DNA from 2 places in the Streptomyces sp. NPDC048584 genome. Region 1 is predicted to be linked to the other one. Evidence: predicted binding sites of a transcription regulator. Region 1 holds the regulator's gene; the other holds the start of a gene.
The links. Region 1 encodes HspR, which represses chaperone genes until heat shock. Its sites were predicted from a motif close to TTGAGNNNNNNNNNCTCAA; they were not measured.

Region 1 (6,566 bases):
CGCAACACCACGATCCCGACGAAGCGTTCCGAGATCTTCACCACGGCCGAGGACAACCAGCCGTCCGTGCAGATCCAGGTCTACCAGGGCGAGCGCGAGATCGCCGCGTACAACAAGAAGCTCGGGATGTTCGAGCTGACCGGTCTGCCCCCGGCGCCGCGCGGCGTCCCGCAGATCGAGGTCTCCTTCGACATCGACGCCAACGGCATCATGCACGTGACCGCGAAGGACCTCGGCACGGGCAAGGAGCAGAAGATGACCGTCACCGGCGGCTCCTCGCTGCCGAAGGACGAGGTCGACCGGATGCGCCAGGAGGCCGAGAAGTACGCGGAGGAGGACCACGCCCGCCGCGAGGCCGCCGAGTCCCGCAACCAGGGCGAGCAGCTCGTCTACCAGACCGAGAAGTTCCTCGGCGACAACGAGGACAAGGTCCCCGGTGACGTCAAGGCCGAGGTCGAGGCCGCCGTCGCCGAGCTGAAGGAGAAGCTCAAGGGCGAGGACTCCGCCGAGATCCGCACCGCCACGGAGAAGGTCGCGGCCGTCTCCCAGAAGCTGGGCCAGGCCATGTACGCCGACGCCCAGGGCGCCCAGGCGGCCGGTGGCCCGTCCGCCGGTGCCGGGGAGGCCAGGGCCGACGACGACGTCGTCGACGCCGAGATCGTCGACGAGGACCGGAAGGACGGTGCGGCGTGACCGAGGAGACCCCGGGCTTCGACGAGCAGTCGCAGCAGCCCGACGTCCCCTCCGACGAGACCGAGCCGAAGGCCGCCGCCACACCCTCCCCGGAGGGGGAGGCGGCCCCGGCCGGCGACTCCGGCCAGGAAGCGGCACTGGTGGCCCAGCTGGACCAGGCCCGCTCGGCGCTCGGTGAGCGCACGGCGGACCTCCAGCGCCTCCAGGCCGAGTTCCAGAACTACCGCCGCCGGGTCGAGCGGGACCGCGTCGCGGTCAAGGAGGTCGCCATCGCGAACCTCCTGACCGAGCTGCTCCCCGTCCTCGACGACGTCGGCCGCGCCCGTGAACACGGCGAGCTGGTCGGCGGCTTCAAGTCCGTCGCGGAGTCGCTGGAGACGATCATCGCCAAGATGGGTCTCCAGCAGTTCGGCAAGGAGGGCGAGCCCTTCGACCCGACGATCCACGAGGCCCTGATGCACAGCTACGCGCCGGACGTCACCGAGACGACATGCGTGGCGATCCTGCAGCCCGGGTATCGCATCGGCGAGCGCACCATCCGCCCCGCGCGGGTGGCCGTCGCCGAACCGCAGCCCGGCGCCCAGCCGGCGCAGGCCGAGGACGCCACCGAGGCCGGCGAGGAGAAGGACAACGGCCCTGAAGAGGGCTGACCGTAGGAAGGAGGGACGTCGGGGATGAGCACCAAGGACTTCATCGAGAAGGACTACTACAAGGTCCTCGGCGTCCCCAAGGACGCCACCGAGGCCGAGATCAAGAAGGCGTACCGGAAGCTCGCCCGCGAGTTCCACCCGGACGCCAACAAGGGCAACGCCAAGGCGGAGGAGCGCTTCAAGGAGATCTCCGAGGCGAACGACATCCTCGGGGACCCCAAGAAGCGCAAGGAGTACGACGAGGCGCGCGCCCTCTTCGGCAACGGCGGGTTCCGTCCGGGGCCGGGCGGGGGCGGCGGTGGCTCCTTCAACTTCGACCTGGGTGACCTCTTCGGGGGTCAGGCCGGCGGCCAGCAGGCGGGCGGCGGCTTCGGCGGCGGCATCGGTGACGTCTTCGGGGGTCTGTTCAACCGCGGCGGCGCGGGCGCGGGTACGCGTACCCAGCCGCGCCGCGGCCAGGACATCGAGTCCGAGGTGACGCTCAGCTTCACCGAGGCGATCGAGGGCGCGACCGTCCCGCTGCGGATGTCGTCGCAGGCGCCCTGCAAGGCCTGTTCGGGCACCGGCGACAAGAACGGCACACCGCGTGTGTGCCCGACCTGCGTCGGCACCGGGCAGGTGGCGCGGGGCTCCGGCGGCGGTTTCTCCCTCACGGACCCCTGCCCCGACTGCAAGGGCCGCGGTCTGATCGCGGAGGAGGCCTGCGAGATCTGCAAGGGCAGCGGCCGGGCCAAGTCCTCGAGGACCATGCAGGTGCGCATCCCCGCGGGCGTCAGCGACGGGCAGCGGATCCGGCTGCGCGGCAAGGGCGCGCCGGGCGAGCGCGGCGGCCCCGCCGGTGATCTGTATGTCGTCGTGCACGTCGGCAGTCACCCGGTGTTCGGCCGCAAGGAGGACAACCTCACCGTCACGGTCCCGGTGACGTTCACCGAGGCCGCCCTCGGCGGCGAGGTCCGGGTCCCGACCCTCGGCGGCCCACCGGTCACGCTGAAGCTGCCGGCGGGCACGCCCAACGGCCGCACGATGCGCGCCCGGGGCAAGGGCGCGGTCCGCAAGGACGGCAGCCGCGGTGATCTGCTGGTCACCGTGGAGGTGAGTGTTCCCACGGACCTGTCGGGGAAGGCTCGTGACGCGCTGGAGGCGTATCGCGAGGCGACCGCGGAGGAGGATCCGCGGGCGGAGCTGTTCCAGGCCGCGAAGGGAGCATGATCTGAATGGACGGCCGTCGACGCAATCCGTATGAACTGACCCAGGACACCCCGGTCTACGTCATTTCGGTGGCGGCCCAGCTTTCCGGTCTGCACCCGCAGACGCTGCGCCAGTACGACCGGCTGGGTCTCGTGTCGCCGGACCGTACGGCCGGCCGGGGTCGCCGCTATTCGGCCCGCGACATCGAACTGCTCCGCCAGGTGCAGCAGTTGTCGCAGACCGAGGGCATCAACCTGGCCGGGATCAAGCGCATCATCGAACTGGAGAACCAGGTCGCCGCGCTCCAGGCCCGGGTGGCCGAGATGGAGGCCGCCCTCGACGGGGCGGCCACGGCGATGCGTCAGCGCGAGGCCGCGGTGCACGCCTCGTACCGCCGTGACCTGGTGCCCTACCAGGAAGTGCAGCAGACCAGCGCGCTGGTGGTGTGGCGGCCGAAGCGGCAGCAGCCCGACTGAGCCGCGGTGTGAAGTGAGCCGGGAGGCCCGGAGGTTCGCCGAACCTCCGGGCCTCCCGGCTTATGTCCGCACACATGTGTGGCTATGGTATGGCTGCGTGTCCAGATGATCCTCGCCGAGCTTCCGCAGGTCTCTCACGAGTTCAGCACACCGTGCTGTGTCCATCTCGTTAAGTGGTTGACCTTGACGCCGGCGGGGGCTGAAGCGTTGGCTTTTCAGTCACATGGGCCGCAATGCTGTGCCCACGTCCGAAACGCACCTGAAGTGAGCCCTCGCATGCGTCGTCGTATCGCCATATCCGTGGCCGCCACCTCCATGTCCGTCATGCTCGCCGGATGCGGCGTGCTCAACGCGACGGGGAGCAGCGACGACGCGAGCCCGACCAAGGGGGACGACATCACCGTCGGGCTGCTGCTCCCGGAGAAGGCCAACACCCGGTACGAGCAGTTCGACTACCCCATTTTCAAGACGAAGGTGGAGTCGCTCACCAACAAGAAGGGCACCGTCGAGTACGCCAACGCGGAGGCGGACGCCGGCAAGCAGGCGAGCCAGCTGCAGAACATGATCGACGACAGGGTCGACGTCATCGTGCTGGACGCGGTCGACGCGCACGCCATCGCGGACGGCGTGCAGAAGGCCAAGGACGCGGGCATCCCCGTCATCGCCTACGACCGGCTGGCCGAGGGGCCGATCGACGCGTACATCTCCTTCGACAACGAGCTGGTCGGCGAGGTGCAGGGCCGTTCCCTGCTGCAGTCCCTGGGCGAGGACGCGAGCATCACCGACAAGATCGTGATGATGAACGGCTCGTCGACCGACCCCAACGCCAAGCAGTTCAAGGCCGGCGCGCTCGCCGTGCTCAAGGGCAAGGTGACGATCTCCAAGTCCTTCGACACCAAGGACTGGAAGCCGGAGAACGCCCAGGCCAACATGACCGAGGCGATCAACGCGATCGGCGCGGGCGACATCAAGGCGGTGTACTCCGCCAACGACGGCATGGCGGGCGGCATCGTGAAGGCGCTGGAGGCCGCCGGCGTGACCAGCCTGCCCCCGATCACCGGCCAGGACGCCGAACTCGCGGCGGTGCAGCGGATCCTCACCGGCGAGCAGTACATGAGCGTGTACAAGTCCTACCCGGAGGAGGCCGAGAGCGCCGCGGAGATGGCCGTCGCCAAGGTCCAGGGCAAGGACATCCAGTTCGACGCGCTGACCCGTGACCGGGTGGACAGCCCCACCGCCAAGGACATCCCGGCGCAGCTCGTCCCGGTGGTCGCGCTGACGAAGGAGAACATCGCGACCACCGTCGTCGCCGACAAGATCTACGACGTCTCGGACATCTGCACGGCGGACTTCAAGGCGGCCTGCGCGGAGATCAAGCTGAAGTAGCCGCCGCCCGTCGATATTCGGCCACCCGCCGGTCCCCGGACCGCCGCCGGAACCGGTGCGTGTTGCACAGCCGGTTCCGGCCGCGCATAGTTGCGCTGCGGAAAGTGGCTGAACCGGGGGTGGGACGGGCGATGGCCGGGCACGGGACGGACGAGCATCCACACGGTGCTGACCGACTGTGCGAGGCCGGGGATCGTGTGTATTCCCGGGCCGTACGGCGCGGACGGCTGCCGCGCCGGGACGCCGAGCCGGTGCCGTGCCTGCTGGAACTGGCCCTGCTGCACCCGGACCCCGACGACATGGACTGGCTGGTGCCGACCTCCCCGCAGGAGGTCATGACCCGGCTGCTGCGCGGGATGTACGAGGACATCAGCGCCAGTCAGCGCCGGGTGGGTTCGGCCGTGTCGGCCTTCGAGTGGTACGCCGGTCTGGGCCGCCGGCTGTCCGCCGCGCCGACGGCCGCCGAGGGGCCGGCGATCCGGGTGCTGGACGGGGTGGCGCGCATCCAGGCGGCGATGGACGAGGCGACCCAGGCGTGCACCACCGAGGTGCTCACCGTCCAGCCGGGCGGTATCCGGCGTGAGGCGGAGCTGTCCGAGGGACTGCACCGGGCGATGGCGCTGCGCGGGCGCGGGGTGCGGATGCGGGACCTCTACACGCATGTGGCCCGGCACGGGCACGGGCTGCTCAGCTATCTCGAGCTGATGGGCGACGCGGTGGAGGCGCGCACGCTCGACGAGGTGATCGAGCGGCTGATCCTGTTCGACCGTACGGTCGCGTTCATTCCCGCCAACAGCGAGCGGTCCATGGCGCTGGAGCTGCGGCATCCGGCGCTGGTGGAGTACCTGGGCACGGTCTTCGACCGGCTGTGGCGGCTCGCGATCCCGCTGACCGCGCCGCTGCCGGACACCGGGATCGAGGGCATCTCACACCGGGAGCAGTCCATCGCGGCGCTGCTGGCGGAGGGGCACCAGGACGCGGTGATCGCGGAACGGCTGGGAATCAGTGTCCGTACGTGCCGGGCGCACATCGCGCGCCTGTCGGAGACGCTGGGGGCGGCGAGCCGTACGCAACTGGGTGTGCGCATAGCCCAGACGGGCCTGCACACCCCGCGTCCGCACGCGACGGTCCCGCCGGACCCACGCTGAGCCCTCCGGGGCGGGGCGCGGGTGCCGGCGCCGCGGTGGTCGCCCCGCCGGGTCGCCTCGCCCCCGCCGCCCCTTCCCGTCCCGACCCCGGGGCTCCGCCCCGGACCCCGTTCCGCAGGTCGCTGCGGGACTCTCCCCGAGCGGGGGAGGGCGGTGGGTGCCGACGGAGTCCAGGGCGCGGCCCCGACCCCGTCGCGCCCGGGGCTGCGCCCCGAAACCCCGGTGCGGGCGGCGTTGTGGTGAGCCGGACGCCGGGTGGGCTACCGCGCGCGGTCCAGGATGCCCGCGCGGGCGATCAGGTAGCCGAGCTGGGCTCGGCTGTTGCTGCCCAGGGTGGCCGCCAGTTTCGCTATGTGCTCGCGGGCCGTGCGGATGTTCATGCCCAGCCGGTCGGCGATCACCGCGTCGGTGTGGCCCTCGACGAGGAGGCTCGCGATGGCGTGCTGGCGGGGGGTGACGGTGCCCGGGGAGGGCAGGCGGGCGGCCAGGGGGTGCATGGGGGTGGCCAGGCGCCACAGGCGGTCGAACGCGGTGGCGAGGTAGGAGACCAGGGCCGGGTGGCGGACCTCCAGGGCCAGGCTCCGGTCGCTGTTGGCGGGGACGAACGCGACCGCGCCGTCCACGAGGATGAGGCGTTCGGTGACCTCGTCGAGGGTGCGGGCCTCGACATCGCCCGTCAGACGTTCGTAGCGGGCGAGCACGGTGGGGGCGTGCCGCAGTGTGTGCGGGTAGAGCGTGCGGATACGGCCGCCGCGGTCGAGGAACGCCTGGTCCCGTGCCAGGGCGAGCTCGTACTCCGGGGTGGGCGGGCCGACGTGGCCCTCGCGCGGATGGATGGCCAGGAGCTGGTCACCGGCCCCGGCCAGTTCCTCCGCGATCGCCCGGACGATGCGGTCCTTGCCGCTGATCAGCCGCAGTGTCGGCGTCTCCGCCGCCGCCGAGGTGCCGTACGGCAGGAAGGAGGCGAAGGTCTCGGCCAGCCGCTCCTCGCGCCGTCTGTCCTCCGCGACACGTTCCGCGGAGCG
Region 2 (6,566 bases), on a different contig from region 1:
CGAGAGCGAGAAGGTCAGGTCGGGCCCGTTCATCGTCGCGTAAGTCACATTGCGGCAAGCGTTTCGGGGCATGAAATGGCGGGAAACAACCGTGGTTTCGATTCTTCCGGCCGCGTCAGGCATCACTCCGCCGGGCCTCGGCGCTCAGCTCGCGCGGGCCTCTGCCTGATCACACGTGTCCGTCAGGGTGGACACGGATGGATCTTGCGGCTCCGCTTCGAACTTTACGTCAACTTGGTACGGAAGAGGCTTCCGGAAGAGTGATGAGGATCCGGCAGCCCCGCTCGGATTCGGCCACGCCGATCCGGCCGCCGTGCAGATCGACGGCCCAGCGGGCGATCGCCAGGCCCAGTCCGGTGCCGCCGTCGCTGCCCGGCCCGTGCGGCCGGTTGACGTTGCCCCGGTTGAAGCGCTCGAAGACCCGGTGCCACTCGGTCCGCGGAATGCCGGGCCCCTCGTCCAGCACCTCCAGCTCCAGCGACCCCTGCTGCGCCCCGACCCGCGCCCTGACCGTCACCCGGCCGTGCGGCGGGCTGTGCTTGACCGCGTTGTCGATCAGGTTCGCGACGACCTGGTGGATGCGCTCGGGGTCGGCGTGCGCGACCAGCTCGGGCGGCGACACGTCGAGGTGCAGATGAACGTCCGTACGCGTGTGGCTGCCCGAGCCGGAGGCCATGCCCGCGCGGGCGCTGGAGACCATGTTGGCCTCCTTGAGCACCCCCGACAGATACGGCCACACCTCGAACCGCCGCTTCTTCAGCGGCACCACGCCGTTGTCCAGGCGGGACAGGTCCAGGAGGGTCTCCACGAGGCGGCCCAGCCGCTCGGTCTGCTTGAGGGCCGTACGCATGGTCTCGGGGTCGGCCTCGGTGACGCCGTCGACGATGTTCTCCAGCACCGCGCGCAGACCCGCGATGGGGGTGCGCAGCTCGTGCGAGACGTTGGCGACCAGCTCCTTGCGCTGGCGGTCCTGGGCCTCCAGCTCGTCCGCCATGACGTTGATCGTCTGGGCCAGGTCGCCGAGCTCGTCCCAGCGGTTCTCGCGGACCCGGCGGGTGTAGTCGCCGTGCGAGATGGAACGGGCCACGGCGTTCATGTCGTCCAGCGGCGCGGTGAGCGAGTGCGCCACGAACTGGGTGATCAGCAGCGTGGCGATCATCGAGAACACCGTGATGAAGCGCAGCTCCGTCTCGGTGTGCACGGCGATCACCGACAGGCCGGTGGTGATCAGGACCGACACGACGACGAGCGCGCCCAGCTTGGTCTTGATCGAGAACGGGCGTACACCGCCCCAGGGCGGCTGCGCCCCGGGGCCTCTGCGTCCGGCCGGCCCGTCGCTCATGGCGTCGGCGTCTCCAGGGCGTAGCCCACGCCGTGCACGGTGCGGATGCGCTCGGCGCCGATCTTCCGGCGCAGCGCCTTGATGTGGCTGTCGACCGTGCGGGTGCCGGAGGCGTCCGCCCAGTCCCAGACCTCGGCCAGCAGCTGCTCCCGGGAGAGCACCGCGCGCGGGGTGTTCGCCAGGCACACCAGGAGGTCGAACTCGGTGGGCGTCAGATGGACGTCCTCGCTGCGCACCCGCACCCTGCGCTGCGCGTGGTCGATCTCCAGCTCGCCCAGGCGCAGGATGCCGCTGCGCGGGGTCGTCGCCGCGAGGGCCGCCCGCTCCATGCGGCGCAGCAGTACGTGCACGCGTGCCGCCAGTTCCCGCATGGAGAAAGGCTTCGTCATGTAGTCGTCGGCGCCGACGCCCAGCCCGACCAGCATGTCGGTCTCGTCGTCGCGCGCGGTGAGCATCATCACCGGCACCGGCCGCTGGGCCTGCACGCGCCGGCAGACCTCCAGGCCGTCGAAGCCCGGCAGCATGATGTCGAGGATCAGCAGATCGGGCTGCCAGGCCTCCGCCGTGTCCACCGCGGACGGGCCGTCGCCCGCCGTTTGCACCAGGAATCCCTCGGCGCGGAGGCGAGTCGCGATGGCGTCCACGATCGTCGCGTCGTCCTCGACCACCAGGACCCTGCGCTGTGCGCCGGGGGTGGTCGTGGCCGTGCCGTTGTGGGAGGTGTGTGTCTGCTCCATCGCCCGCCCCTGAGGTGTGCTTTTTCCGGAATCCGTGGGGTGATCCGTCGTCTGCGCATCACTGCTATTGACGCTTGAATGATCCGCGTCAGGGCAGCAGCGTACGGGGAGTCACCGCGGCTTTGCTATCCAGGGCGGACGCCGATGTGCACGACGTCCGGAACGCCCCGGGCAACGGGGACCTCATCGGTACGCACCCCCTGGAACCCGGCATTCCGCAAGGTTTCTTCGAATTCCGGGGAGGGCTTGGCCGACCATACGGCGAGTACCCCGCCCGGTCTCAACACCCGCGCGCAGGCCGCCAGTCCGGACGGCTCGTACAGGCCCTCGTTGTCCTCGGTGACGGTCCAGTCGGGCCCGTTGTCGATGTCGAGGCAGAGCGCGTCGAACGTGTCCGACGTCTCATCGAGGTACCCGACCAGGTCCGCCTCGACGATCTCCGTGCGCGGATCGGCCAGCGCCTTCGCGGAGATCGCGGCGAGCGGTCCCGCGCGGTGCCATCCGATGACGGCCGGTTCGCGTTCCACCACCGCGATCCGTCCCCAGCGGGACTGGCCGGCCGCGTGCGCCAGCGAGAAGCCCACCCCGAGACCGCCGATCAGCACGTGCGGGGCCGCCGCCGCGCGCGGGCCGAGGGCGGCGAGCGCGACATCGACGAGCCGGCGCTCCGAGCGGCCGTCGGAGGTGTCCATCAGGAAGCAGCCGTTGGCGATGATCTGCAGCAGACCACCGTGCCTGCGCAGCACGACCTCGCCGTACGGGCCCTCGCGACGGTCCAGGACTTCGGGGGGTTCGGGAATGCCGTACGGGGTGGACATGTGTTCATCCTGGCAGCTCCCCTTCCATGGCGGGCCGGGGCCTCATGTACCCCCCGGGGGTGATCGCTCAGAGCGAACGCGGCCTCGGGAACATTCGGCGGCTCTCCTGCATTGAGTCGGCATAGCTCAACTTGACTGCCGAAGGGGAGATCATGGCTACTGAGTCCGCACCGCTCGCCCTGCCTGTGCTGCCGCTCGACGACGAGGTCGTGCTGCCCGGGATGGTGGTTCCGCTGGACCTGAGCGATTCCGAGGTGCGCGCCGCGGTGGAGGCCGCCCAGGCCGCCGCCGGCACCGCGCCCGGGAAGCCGAAGGTGCTGCTGGTGCCACGCGTCGACGGGACCTACGCCGGGACCGGCGTACTGGGCACGGTCGAGCAGGTGGGCAGGCTGGCCGACGGCGACCCGGGCGCCCTGATCCGCGGCCGGGGCCGCGTCCGTATCGGCGCCGGGACCACCGGGCCGGGCGCCGCGCTGTGGGTGGAGGGCACCCGGATCGACGAGACCGTGCCCGAGCCGCTGCCCGGACACGTGACCGAACTGATGAAGGAGTACAAGGCGCTCGCCACCGCGTGGCTGCGCAAGCGCGGTGCCTGGCAGGTCGTCGACCGGGTCCAGGCCATCGAGGACGTCTCCGCGCTCGCCGACAACTCCGGCTACTCGCCGTTCCTGACCACCGAGCAGAAGTCCGCCCTGCTGGAGACCGGCGACCCGGTGGCCCGCCTCAGGCTCGCCACCCAGCAGCTGCGCGACCACCTCGCCGAGCAGGACGTCGCCGAGACCATCGCCAAGGACGTCCAGGAGGGCGTCGACAAGCAGCAGCGCGAGTTCCTGCTGCGCCGCCAGCTCGAAGCCGTACGCAAGGAACTGCGCGAGCTGGGCGGCGAGCAGGAGGGCGAGGAGTCCGACGACTACCGGGCCCGCGTCGAGGCCGCCGACCTGCCGGAGAAGGTCCGCGAGGCGGCGCTCAAGGAGGTCGACAAACTGGAGCGCTCCTCCGACCAGTCGCCCGAGGGCTCCTGGATCCGCACCTGGCTCGACACGGTCCTGGAGCTGCCGTGGAACGAGCGCACCGAGGACGCCTACGACATCCAGGGCGCCCAGTCCGTCCTGGACGCCGAGCACGCGGGCCTGCAGGACGTGAAGGAGCGGATCACCGAGTACCTGGCGGTGCGCAAGCGGCGCGTTGACCGGGGGCTCGGCGTGGTCGGCGGCCGGCGCGGCGGTGCCGTACTGGCCCTGGTGGGCCCGCCCGGCGTGGGCAAGACCTCGCTCGGCGAGTCCGTCGCCCACGCGATGGGCCGCACGTTCGTGCGCGTCGCCCTCGGCGGCGTCCGCGACGAGGCCGAGATCCGCGGCCACCGCCGTACGTACGTCGGCGCGCTGCCCGGCCGGATCGTCCGGGCGATCAAGGAGGCCGGTTCGATGAACCCGGTCGTCCTGCTCGACGAGATCGACAAGGTGGGCTCCGACTTCCGGGGCGACCCGGCCGCAGCCCTGCTCGAGGTCCTCGACCCGGCGCAGAACCACACCTTCCGGGACCACTACCTGGAGGTCGAGCTCGACCTGTCCGACGTCGTCTTCCTCGCGACGGCCAACGTCCTGGAGGCCATCCCGGAGGCCCTGCTCGACCGGATGGAGCTGGTCCGCCTGGACGGCTACACCGAGGACGAGAAGGTCGTCATCGCCCGTGACCACCTGCTCCCGCGCCAGCTGGAGCGGGCCGGCCTGGACAAGGACGAGGTGACGATCGACGAGGGCGCGCTGCGCAGGCTGGCCGGCGAGTACACGCGCGAGGCGGGCGTGCGCACCCTGGAGCGGTCCATCGCGCGGCTGCTGCGCAAGGTCGCGGCCCAGCACGAACTGGGGGAGCGGAAGCTGCCCTTCACCGTGACGGACGGCGAGCTGCGGGGCCTGATCGGACGGCCGCACCATGTGCCCGAGTCCGCCCAGGACCCGGCCGAGCGCCGTACCGCCGTTCCCGGTGTCGCCACCGGGCTCGCCGTGACCGGCGCCGGCGGTGACGTCCTCTATGTGGAGGCGTCGCTGGCCGACCCGGAGACGGGCGCGGCGGGGCTGACCCTGACCGGCCAGCTGGGTGACGTGATGAAGGAGTCGGCGCAGATCGCGCTGAGCTTCCTGCGCAGTCACGGCGCCGAGCTGGAGCTGCCGGTGGGCGACCTGAAGGACCGGGGAGCGCACATCCACTTCCCGGCGGGCGCGGTCCCCAAGGACGGCCCGAGCGCGGGCGTCACCATGACCACCGCTCTGGCCTCGCTGCTCTCCGGCCGGCTGGTCCGCACCGATGTGGCGATGACCGGCGAGGTCTCGCTCACCGGGCGGGTGCTGCCGATCGGCGGCGTGAAGCAGAAGCTGCTCGCCGCGCACCGCGCGGGGATCACCACGGTGATCATCCCCAAGCGCAACGAGCCCGACCTGGACGACGTCCCGGCGGAGGTGCTGGACAAGCTCGACGTCCACGCCGTCACCGATGTCCGGCAGGTCCTGGAACTGGCGCTGTCGCCCGCCACCAACGGGGCGGCGCCGGAGGTTCCGGTCGCGGTGTGACGGACGCGATCGGACGGGTGGGGCCCGGGTCCCGTGAGGGAGGCCCGGGCCTCACCCGTCTCCGGATCAGCCGGTCGCGAGGGCCCGTACGCGGTCCACGGTGCCGTTGAAGCGGTCGTGGTCGCCGACGGTCGGGCCGGTCGAGGTGTACTGCCACATCGTGTACGTGCTCCAGCCGGCCGGCAGTTCGCCCGCGGTGGAGGCGTACCGGGCGATCCACAGCGGGGTGGTGGAGGCGAAGCCCGCGTAGTCGCCGGTGCACTGCTTCCACCAGCTGGTCGCCGTGTAGATGACGGCGCTGCGGCCGGTGCGCTCGCGGTACCGGTCCAGGAAGTCGCGGATCCAGCCCACCATCGCGCTCTGCGACTTGCCGTAGCAGGCGTCGCCGTACGGGTTCCACTCGATGTCGAGCACGCCCGGCAGGGTGCGGCCGTCGGCGGACCAGGCGCCGCCGCGGGCGACGAAGTAGTCGGCCTGGGCGGAGCCGCTCGCGGTGTCGGGCGTGCCGAAGTGGTAGGCGCCGCGGATCATGCCGACGTCGTAGGAGCCGCCGTACTGCTGCGAGTGGTACGGGTTGGTGTAGTACGTGCCCTCCGTGGCCTTGGCGTAGGCCCAGCGGACGCCGCTGTTCCACAGGGTCGTCCAGGCGACGTTGCCCTGGTGGCTGGAGACGTCCACGCCCTCCGTCTGGGTGGAGCGGGCGGTGGGCAGGCCGTGCTGCCCGTCGTGGTCGAGCACGCCCATACCCATGTGGGCGGAGCCGCGCGGAGGGGCGCTGGGGGAGGAGCCGGCCGCGCCGGCCGAGTGGGGGAGGGAGAGCAGCGCGAGCAGGACCGCGCCGGCGGTCGCGAGCGCGCGTATGCGGGATCTGTGCACAGGCATGACGCATCTCCGAAAGGTCGGTGGGGCGAACCCGGAATGTGAGCCACATTGCTGGCGTGTTGTGGGCATGCCACTTGATCGCCTGGTGGGGAAAGTGCGTACGTGGACCACGACGGGACGGGGTGGCCGCTCCGCCGATGGTCTACGCCTGCGAAATACTGGTGGAGCTGGGGCGACGTCGCCACTTGGCGGGAAACTTTCAGAACCGGAAACCTGAGCA

Region 2: a site for HspR is predicted at 3,009-3,027, ahead of lon (endopeptidase La). Genes of this name have one in related genera too.

Annotation. Positions count from the first base shown of each region.
Region 1 covers NZ_JBICWF010000009.1:127,879-134,444, forward strand. The annotation lists gene dnaK (molecular chaperone DnaK) at 1-693, shown strand, start outside; gene grpE (nucleotide exchange factor GrpE) at 690-1,343, shown strand; gene dnaJ (molecular chaperone DnaJ) at 1,368-2,552, shown strand; gene ACGFR9_RS21015 (heat shock protein transcriptional repressor HspR) at 2,558-3,007, shown strand; gene ACGFR9_RS21020 (sugar ABC transporter substrate-binding protein) at 3,284-4,393, shown strand; gene ACGFR9_RS21025 (LuxR C-terminal-related transcriptional regulator) at 4,525-5,541, shown strand; gene ACGFR9_RS21030 (helix-turn-helix transcriptional regulator) at 5,802-6,566, opposite strand, start outside.
Region 2 covers NZ_JBICWF010000002.1:654,472-661,037, forward strand. The annotation lists gene ACGFR9_RS07285 (sensor histidine kinase) at 230-1,342, opposite strand; gene ACGFR9_RS07290 (response regulator transcription factor) at 1,339-2,079, opposite strand; gene ACGFR9_RS07295 (spermidine synthase) at 2,205-2,897, opposite strand; gene lon (endopeptidase La) at 3,050-5,464, shown strand; gene ACGFR9_RS07305 (lysozyme) at 5,531-6,346, opposite strand.